3 regions of the Pseudoalteromonas sp. C12FD-1 genome follow, and region 3 is predicted to be linked to each of the others. Evidence: predicted binding sites of a transcription regulator. Region 3 holds the regulator's gene; each other region holds the start of a gene.

Region 1 (3,273 bases), on a different contig from region 3:
GCTCAAAATGCATGTATCTTGCAAGCGTTGAAGCAATGGCTTGCGATGAGTCTAAACCGTTAATAAAGCTGTATTTGAGGTTAGACTTTAAATCACTTAATTTTTGCTCATCAACAAGTTCGGTACGTGCTTTTGCGTAAGTGCGATTGATAGCATCACGTGCTTTTGCTAAATCTTCTTCGTTTTCAACTTTTACAAATACATGCAGTAAACCAGGATCTTTTGTCTCTGGATTGTAGGTAAACATTTGGCTAGCAATTTGTTTATCAACAACCAATTCTTGGTATAAGTCTGAGTTGTTTGAAAAATAAAGCTGTGAGATCAAATCAAGCGCGGCTCTGTCTTTTTTTGCAGGCTCCCAGGCCGCACCTTTGTAAGATACAAGCAACCAATGGCCAGGCAAACCTTCGTTTTTCTCATGTACATATTTAGGCGCTTGTTGTGCAGGCTCAGCTTTTATATCGGCAACGTAATCACCTTTTTTCCAGCCACCCCAATGTTTTTTCACCATAGCCATCGTGGCTTTAGGGTCTACATCGCCGACAATTACTAGCGATACATATTCAGGCTTATAAAACTTATCAAAAAATTCTTTACCGTATGCCATTTGATCTGGCATGGCTTCTATATCTTCAAAAAAGCCCATAGTGGTATGTTTATAGGTATGTTTATCAAAGGCTTCTTCGCGTACAGCGCTTAATAATTTACGAATTGGACTGGCGTTATTTTTTAAATACTCCCCTTTAACCGTAAGCGCTTCGGTTCTAAATTGCTCTTCGGTGTAGGTTAAGTTTTGAAAAATATCGGCTTCAATTTCAAGTACTTTATCAAGATGCTGCTTTGAAAAGTTTAAATGGTAGTTTGTGTAATCGTTAGTGGTGTAAGCACGGTTATCTACCCCTGCATTTTTAAATATGGCAGTGTATTCGTCTTGCGGAAATTTTTTAGAACCTTTAAACATCATGTGCTCAAAAAAGTGAGCAAAACCGGTTTTACCTTCTTTTACTTCATTACGCGAGCCAACCGATACCGGAATTTGCAGCGAGACTACATCGGGGTAATCTGTTTTAACTACCATTACACGTAAGCCGTTATCTAGCTCTTCGATTAAGTACTCTTGCGAAAATACACGTTCCTCAGCGGCTGTTGTTTGCTGTTGTTGTGCCGCTTGGGTGTTTTCGCTTTGCAATGTTGCGCAGCCTGTTAGTGCCAGCGATACCGCCAAGCTTGTTGCTAATAATTTAAATTTCATTGTTGTCCCTTTTTAAATTGAGCAAATTTGTTATTAGATTTAATGCTAATTCATAGTTGATTATGCCCTAAAGCGAATGATTGTAAGAGCTTTGCGACATTTTTAATGTAAACAACTGTGTCAATTCCCTATTTTAAAAACACTTAAGCATGAAAAATGCTCAAGTTAATTGAAAAACTTTCACTAAATAAATCTATCTAGACGTCTAAATGGCTGCTATATTAAATTACATACATTGGACTAAGCTGGAATGAGGATTATGGCTTTATCACTACAAGAAAAAATAGAAGACACCAATCAAGGTGTTTATCTTATTGGTACTACTCCGCCTAAAATTGGTACTGATAAAGCGCAACTAAAAATCATTGCAGAAAAACTACTTGCTCGCTTACACGAAATTGAATACGACGGCGTAATAATTTACGACATTCAAGATGAGAGTAGCCGCACAGATAAAGCACGCCCATTTCCATTTAAACAAACTGTAGACCCTCGTGAATACAGCCATTTATTACGTAATTTATCGGCTCCAGATGTCATTACTTACAAAAGTGTGGCACAACGTGGTGTAGAAGAGTTTAAAGGCTGGTTGGATGAAACCAAAAACGACTACGATTTAAAAAATGTGGTTTTAGTAGGTAGCCCCTCATCGGAAGGTGATATAAAACTAAGCTTGCCCGATGCCTATAAAACGCTTGCAGAGCAAAGTGATGACTTCTTTTTAGGGGGCGTTACCATAGCAGAGCGCCATGCAAGTAAGCGAAATGAGCACGAGCGCCTTATAGAAAAAACAGCACAAGGTTGTCAGTTTTTTATATCGCAAGCGGTTTACGACGCACAAGCAACTATAGAGCTAATCACTAGCTATGCGCGTACCTGTAAAGCACAAGGTATAACACCAAAACGTATTATATTAACGTTTACCCCGTGCGGCGGCGATAAAACCTTAGAGTTTATGCAATGGTTGGGTATCTCAGTGCCAGAGGCCACTAAATGGCGCATGCTTGATGCAGAAAACACATTAAGTGAATCGGTACGTATTTGCCGAGAAAACCTCGACCTAATACTTAAAAGCTGTGCGCATCTTGATGTGCCACTGGGCTTAAATATTGAGAGCTTAACAAACCGTAAAGAAGAAATTGACGCATCAATAAACCTATACCGCTTATTAAAAGCCATTATGGAATTAAACCTAGCTGAAAAACAAATTGCTTAAAAGTTAAATATGAGCCTGCCCATTATTTTTAAGTGAACTGGTATACACTACTTATATTCATGATTGTTGTTTTTTAAGGTAGTTCTGAGTATTCTTGTATGCCAATTAGGTAATTACTATTAATAAAAGGAATTTTAAATGCCATTAAATGAACAGGTGAAATCAGAAGTAATTAAAAACATTATAAAATATGAGAAAAAATTAATCACTTTTATCTAGACTCTCAGGGCTATGTAACCATAGGCGTAGGTCATATGATAAAAAACAAACAAGCTTCAGTCCTGCTCCCAATGAATAAAGTAGTTAACAATCAACCAGGTCCTCCTGCGACTCCTCTAGAAAAACAAAAAGAATTTGAAACAATAGCTAAACAAAAAAGAAACTATAAAGCTGAATGGTATAAACAATTTACTTCACTCACAATTAAAGATGTAGAAATTACACGCCAATTAAACAAACATATGGATTCTTTTTACAAAGAGCTTTCTACTCTATATAAAAAATCTAATGGTTATTACGATGACTTTGATAAATTAAACAAAAATATACAAGTCGCATTATTTGATATGATTTTTAACTTAGGCGCTGTAAAAATTGTCACAAAGTTTACTGAGTTTGATAAAGCAATCAAAGCTGGGGATTGGATTAAAGCCGCTAAAGAAAGTTACCGCCCTCAACTCAGTGCAGAAAGAAATAACTACGTAAGAGCAAAACTATCTGCGGTAAACAACATAAAGGTGATGACACCATGAAAAGCTTATCGTTAGTATTATTGATATTTATCTGTGTTGGCTGCTCAAAATTA
Region 2 (3,273 bases), on a different contig from region 3:
CAAGCACAATCAGTAGTAAAACGGCGGTGGCAATCAGTGAATATAATAAAGTATTGCTACGCGTTTTTACAGGTTCATCGAGCTGCTCGTCGAGCATTAGATCATCTTCTTGCCACTCATCGCTTTCGTCTGTAGGGGTTTTTAGCTCATTGATTGGGAGCCTTTGCTCTAGCTCTTCTAGCTTTTCTTCTAGGCGGATCAGGCTGCTTGTTATGTAGTCAAGGGCATCAAAAATCCGTTCGTCGCGCTGACTAGCTGCACTAGGGCTTTGAGGAGGCTGCTCACCAGTGGCTTGTAATTTACTTTTAATGCCGAGGCTTGCGAGTAATTTGGCTTGCTTTAGGGCTTTGTCTTTATTATTAGGTGCAAAGAGTGGTTTGCCGTTAAAAAACTGAGTTACTTTATCTTCAGACGTTTTTAGTTTATTTGCTAAATTAACGCAGGCTGTTTTAGCCTCAGTGCCCTCAGCGAGCCCTACAAACATAACGCGAAAATTATTGGCCATTTACTTATCCCTTAAGCTTTTATTATGCAAAGAGTATATACCTAAAACAGTAAGTAATTCGAGGGCTCGCTAAAACTCATTATTAACTTTTGTTTTAGATATAAAAACGGCCCTTAAAAGGGCCGTTTATTATTTAATTCGTTTTGGCTTAAAGGCCAGCAGCTGCGCGAAGTGCGTCTGCTTTATCTGTACGCTCCCAAGGGAATTCATCACGACCAAAGTGGCCGTAAGCCGCTGTTGGTTGGTAAATTGGGCGCTCTAAGTCAAGCATTTGAATTAAGCCGTAAGGGCGTAGGTCAAAGTGCTCGCGAATTAGCTCGATTAAACGACCTTCTTCAAGCTTGCTTGTACCAAAGGTTTCAACGCTGATAGAGGTAGGCTCTGCAACACCAATTGCGTAAGACACTTGTAATTCACACTTATCAGCAAGGCCAGCAGCCACTACGTTTTTAGCTACGTAGCGTGCAGCGTATGCAGCTGAGCGGTCAACTTTTGATGGATCTTTACCAGAGAAAGCACCACCACCGTGACGTGCCATACCACCGTATGTATCTACGATGATTTTACGACCTGTTAAACCACAGTCACCCATTGGTCCGCCAATTACAAAACGACCCGTTGGGTTAATGAAAAATTTAGTGGCGCTAGTAATAAGCTCGGCAGGAAGTACCGGCTTAATGATGGTTTCCATCACGGCTTCTACTAAATCATTTTGCGAAATTTCTTCAGCGTGCTGAGTAGAAAGTACAACTGCATCAATACCTACTGGCTTGCCATTTTCGTATGCAAACGTTACTTGAGATTTTGCATCTGGGCGTAACCAGTTAAGTTCGCCGCTTTTACGTACTTGCGCTTGGCGCTGTACTAAACGGTGTGAGTAAGTTATTGGTGCAGGCATAAGTACTTCTGTTTCGTTACATGCGTAACCAAACATTAAGCCTTGGTCGCCAGCGCCTTGTTCTTCTGGGCTAGTACGGTCAACACCTTGGTTTATATCAGGAGACTGCTTACCAATTGTGTTTAAAATAGCACATGAGTCTGCATCGAAACCCATGTCTGAATGCGTGTAGCCGATTTCACGTACTGTTTTACGTGTAATTTCTTCAATATCAACCCATGCGCTAGTAGTGATTTCACCACCAACCATAACCATACCGGTTTTTACGTAAGTTTCGCACGCAACACGGGCATGAGAGTCTTGCTCTAGGATAGCATCAAGTACCGCATCAGAGATTTGATCGGCGATTTTATCCGGATGACCTTCAGAAACAGATTCAGAAGTAAATAAATGTTTTGCCATTGTATTTCTGCTCACAAATATTGCGCTTCACAAACGTCGGTATTAGCGCTAAAAAATTAAGGGGCGTATTTTATCTAAAACAAAACACCTTGCATAGTGTTTTTACGCCTAGACGTCTAAATAAAATGAGTAATAACTTTTTGGTCTTAAAAAATATTCATAATAGCCCATTTTTATGGGGTTTTTAATTGCACACTGCACCCACATTAAGTAAGAATGGTTGCTATAACAGCTCTTAAGTTACTTAAGGGTATTAACGAACACATAAGTACCCGCGCAAATACACATAAAGGTAGGAGAATTCATGCCATCTCGCAAAGAACTTGCAAATGCTATTCGCGTCTTGTCAATGGACGCAGTACAAAAGGCCAAATCTGGCCACCCTGGAGCCCCTATGGGCATGGCCGATATCGCAGAAGTATTATGGCGCGATTATCTAAAGCACAATCCAACTAATCCAGAGTGGGCTGACCGTGACAGATTTATTCTTTCAAACGGCCACGGTTCAATGCTTATCTATTCTCTATTGCACCTAACTGGTTACGACTTACCACTTGATGAAATTAAAAACTTCCGTCAAATGCATTCTAAAACACCAGGCCACCCAGAGTACGGTTATGCACCAGGAGTTGAAACTACTACGGGCCCGCTAGGTCAGGGGATCACAAACGCGGTAGGTATGGCAATTGCTGAAAAAGCGCTTGCTGCACAATTTAACCGTGAAGGCCACGACATTGTTGATCACTACACCTATGCATTTATGGGTGATGGTTGTTTAATGGAAGGTATTTCTCATGAAGCATGTTCACTTGCTGGCACATTAGGCCTTGGTAAATTAGTGGCTTTTTGGGATGACAACGGCATTTCAATCGACGGTGAAGTAGAAGGTTGGTTTAGCGACGATACACCAGCACGTTTTAAAGCCTACGGCTGGCATGTAATAAGTGACGTTGATGGCCACGACAGTGATGCGGTTAGTGCTGCAATAGCAGAGGCTCAAAGTGTTACCGACAAACCATCACTAATTTGTTGTAAAACAGTGATAGGTTACGGCTCACCTAATAAATCAGGTAGCCACGACTGTCACGGCGCACCATTAGGTGATGACGAAATTAAAGCGTCTCGCGAATTTTTAGGCTGGTCTGGCGATGCATTCGAAATTCCTGCTGATATTTACGCACAGTGGGATAGCAAAGAAAAAGGCCAACAGCTTGAGTCTAGCTGGGACGAAAAATTTGCAGCATACGCAAAGGCATTCCCAGAGCTTGCAGCAGAGTATAAGCGCCGTATTAATAACGAGCTTCCAGGCGATTGGGCTGAAAAATCTCAAGCATACATAGAGCAACTACAAGCAAACCCTGCCAACCCTGCATCACGTAAAGCGTCGCAAAATGCATTAAACGCATTTGGCCCGTTATTACCAGAATTCATGGGTGGCTCAGCCGATTTGGCTGGCTCAAACTTAACA
Region 3 (3,273 bases):
CAGCGAAACCAAGGTATCGGTGGTTTTACCGGCAGCAGATACAACCACGCAATCTCCAGGCTGTGTGTGGCCAATAATAATTTTTGCCACACTTTTATAACGCTCGCTCGAGCTTAAGCTCGAGCCGCCAAATTTATGTACACTTTTTACCATACTCAATCACCACAATGCCGGGTGAGCAGCCTGTTGCTTTACATCACCATTGGCATTGCCTGCAGCTTTACCAACACGGCCTACATTTTTGTTTTGCCCTGGTTTAACTAAATTAAATACACGCTCAAAATCAGCCAATAAGTCTTCTATATCTTCAATACCGACCGAAATACGAATTAACGTATCGCCCACCCCCGCCTCAAGACGCGCTTTAGGCTCCATACCAGCATGAGTCATGGTCGCAGGATGGCAAATTAAACTCTCAACCCCACCTAACGATTCAGCTAAGCTAAATTCTTTAAGGCTTGTTAAAAACGCCGCAGCATCATCCACATCACCCTTAATATCAAAACTAACCATGCCACCAAAGCCAAGTTGCTGGGCTTTAGCAAGCGTATGTTGAGGGTGCGATTCAAGGCCTGGGTAGTAAACTTGGCTAACATACTCAGAGCTTTCAAGGTATTTAGCAATCGCTAGGGCATTTTCTTGGTGCTGTCTTAAACGCACATTTAAAGTACGTAAACCGCGTAACGTTAAATAGCTATCAAATGGAGCGCCGGTAATACCAATGTTATTGGCCCACCAAGCAAGCTCGTCACCAAGCTCTTGTGTTGCAGCAACAACTGCACCGCCTACAACATCAGAATGGCCGTTAATATATTTGGTGGTAGAGTGCACAACAATATCTACGCCAAACTTAATTGGGTTTTGCAATGCCGGTGATAAAAAGGTGTTGTCGGCAGCCACCAATGCCCCGCACTGTTTTGCTATATCCGTCACGGCTTTAATATCCGTTAAGCGCAGCACAGGGTTACTTGGTGTTTCTATCCAAATTAATTTAGGTTTAATAGTTAAAATTTGTGCTAAGTTTTCTGGTTTAGTTAAGTCAAGAACCTTTAACTTAAGTAGGCCGCGCTTCTCTAACGACGTAAATAAACGGTAACTGCCGCCATAACAGTCGTGTGGTATAACCAGCGTATCATCGTTATTTAATAACTGTGTGGCTAAATGCACCGCAGCCATACCCGTAGCGGTAATAATGCCGCGAGCACCACCTTCAAGTTCTGCTAGCGTTTCAGCTAATATATCGCGGTTAGGATTACCACTTCGTCCATAGTCGTATGCGCGTTTTGTATCAAAATCGGCAAACGAATACGTCGTCGATAAATAAATTGGTGGCACAACGGCACCATGATGTTTATCGGCATCTACGCCATTACGTACAGCAATGGTTGCTTTGTTTTTTTCGCTCATATTCGTCACCTAATTAATTTGGATGTTTAGACGTCTAAAAGAGTATGTTATCCATTATAATAAGTCAAAGCTTTTAAAGCTCTAGATGGCTAAAAACAACATCCATGTAAAGCTCTCATAAACCTTTATTTACTGTTACAGCCAGCTTATTAAGATAGATTGCTATCTATTATTTGACTATCTTTTTTAAAACGATAGAATTTCACGCATATTTACACGCTTTTTACGCCGTGTGAGAAATTAATAATCTGAGGCAACGATACATCTTATGGCTAAATGGAATGGTGAGTATATTCACCCATACGCAGAACACGGGAAAAAATCAGAGCAAGTTAAAAAGATCACCGTTTCGATCCCGCTAAATGTATTAAAAGTATTAACTGATGAGCGTACACGTCGTCAAATAAACAATCTGCGTCATGCAACAAATAGCGAGCTTTTATGCGAAGCCTTTTTACATGCTTTTACCGGTCAGCCGTTACCAAACGATGATGACCTTCGTAAAGATAACGCAGAAAAAGTTCCAGAAGAAGTGAAAAAAATAATGCAAGAAATGGGGCTCGAAGTACCTATTTTAGACGAAGAGTAGCCAAGTATTTACACTCGCTACTTTTTAGTCGCTTAAACAAAAAACCTCAGCCAAGCTGAGGTTTTTTATTTGCGGCTATTTAAGCCATGTAATTTTCAGGTAAGTCAATTTGCGCCACGCCCGATTCAACTGCCGCAATCGCAACCGCCTTGGCTATACGTGGTAATAAACGCGGGTCCATCGGCTTAGGAATAATGTAATCTGCGCCAAATTCAAGTTTATCCACACCTGCAGCTTTTAATACTTGCTCAGGCACTGGCTCTTTAGCAATGCTACGAATAGCTTCAACAGCGGCTATTTTCATTTCATCGTTAATTGCGCTTGCACGTACATCAAGTGCACCACGGAAAATAAACGGAAAACACAAAACATTATTAACTTGGTTTGGAAAATCAGAGCGACCCGTTGCCATAATTAAGTCTTTTCGTGCACTGTGCGCTAGCTCAGGTGCAATTTCAGGGTCTGGGTTTGAACATGCAAATACCACTGGCTTATCGGCCATCAACTTAAGATCTTCAGGTGCAAGTAAGTTAGGGCCCGATACACCTACAAATACGTCTGCATCAGCAATTACATCTTGTAGAGTACGCTTATCTGTATTGTTAGCAAAAAGCTGTTTGTATTCGTTTAAATCATCGCGGCGAGTATGGATAACTCCTTTACGGTCTAACATATAAATATGTTCGCGCAATGCACCACACTTAATTAATAGCTCCATACAGGCAACCGCTGCAGCGCCTGCACCTAAACATACAATAATGGCATCTTCTATTGATTTGCCCTGCACTTCTAATGCGTTAAGCATACCTGCTGCAGTTACAATAGCGGTACCATGTTGGTCATCATGAAAAACCGGAATACTGCAACGCTCAATAAGCGCTTTTTCAATTTCAAAACACTCCGGTGCTTTAATATCTTCTAAGTTAATGCCACCAAACGTGTCGGCAATATTAGCCACTGTATTTATAAAGTCTTCAGTGGTGCGATGCTTAACTTCAATATCAATAGAATCTAGGCCAGCAAAACGCTTGAATAAGAGCGCCTTACCTTCCATAACAGGTTTAGAGGCTAATGGCCCTAAATTACCCAAACCTAAAATTGCTGTACCATTACTGATCACCGCAACCATATTACCTTTACCGGTATATTTATATGCATTGGCTGAATCTGCTGCAATTTCTCGCACAGGCTCTGCAACACCAGGGCTATATGCTAATGCTAAATCTTGCACCGTTTCAGCTGGTTTTGTTAGCTCAATGCTGATTTTGCCTGGAACG

What was found. Region 3 encodes MetJ, which represses methionine synthesis genes. Its sites were predicted from a motif close to TAGACGTCTAGACGTCTA; they were not measured.
Region 1: a site for MetJ is predicted at 1,451-1,468, ahead of WDB87_RS06675 (methylenetetrahydrofolate reductase). Genes of this name have one in related genera too.
Region 2: a site for MetJ is predicted at 1,907-1,924, ahead of metK (methionine adenosyltransferase). Genes of this name have one in related genera too.

Annotation. Positions count from the first base shown of each region.
Region 1 covers NZ_JBBEVD010000051.1:73,073-76,345, reverse strand. Annotated here, with positions in the region: gene WDB87_RS06680 (M16 family metallopeptidase) at 1-1,252, opposite strand, end outside; gene WDB87_RS06675 (methylenetetrahydrofolate reductase) at 1,512-2,468, shown strand; gene WDB87_RS06670 (hypothetical protein) at 2,723-3,220, shown strand; gene WDB87_RS06665 (hypothetical protein) at 3,217-3,273, shown strand, end outside.
Region 2 covers NZ_JBBEVD010000051.1:106,603-109,875, forward strand. Annotated here, with positions in the region: gene WDB87_RS06805 (hypothetical protein) at 1-505, opposite strand, end outside; gene metK (methionine adenosyltransferase) at 654-1,805, opposite strand; gene tkt (transketolase) at 2,110-3,273, shown strand, end outside.
Region 3 covers NZ_JBBEVD010000034.1:71,868-75,140, reverse strand. Annotated here, with positions in the region: gene metL (bifunctional aspartate kinase/homoserine dehydrogenase II) at 1-153, opposite strand, end outside; gene metB (cystathionine gamma-synthase) at 160-1,407, opposite strand; gene metJ (met regulon transcriptional regulator MetJ) at 1,676-1,996, shown strand; gene WDB87_RS01575 (malic enzyme-like NAD(P)-binding protein) at 2,076-3,273, opposite strand, start outside.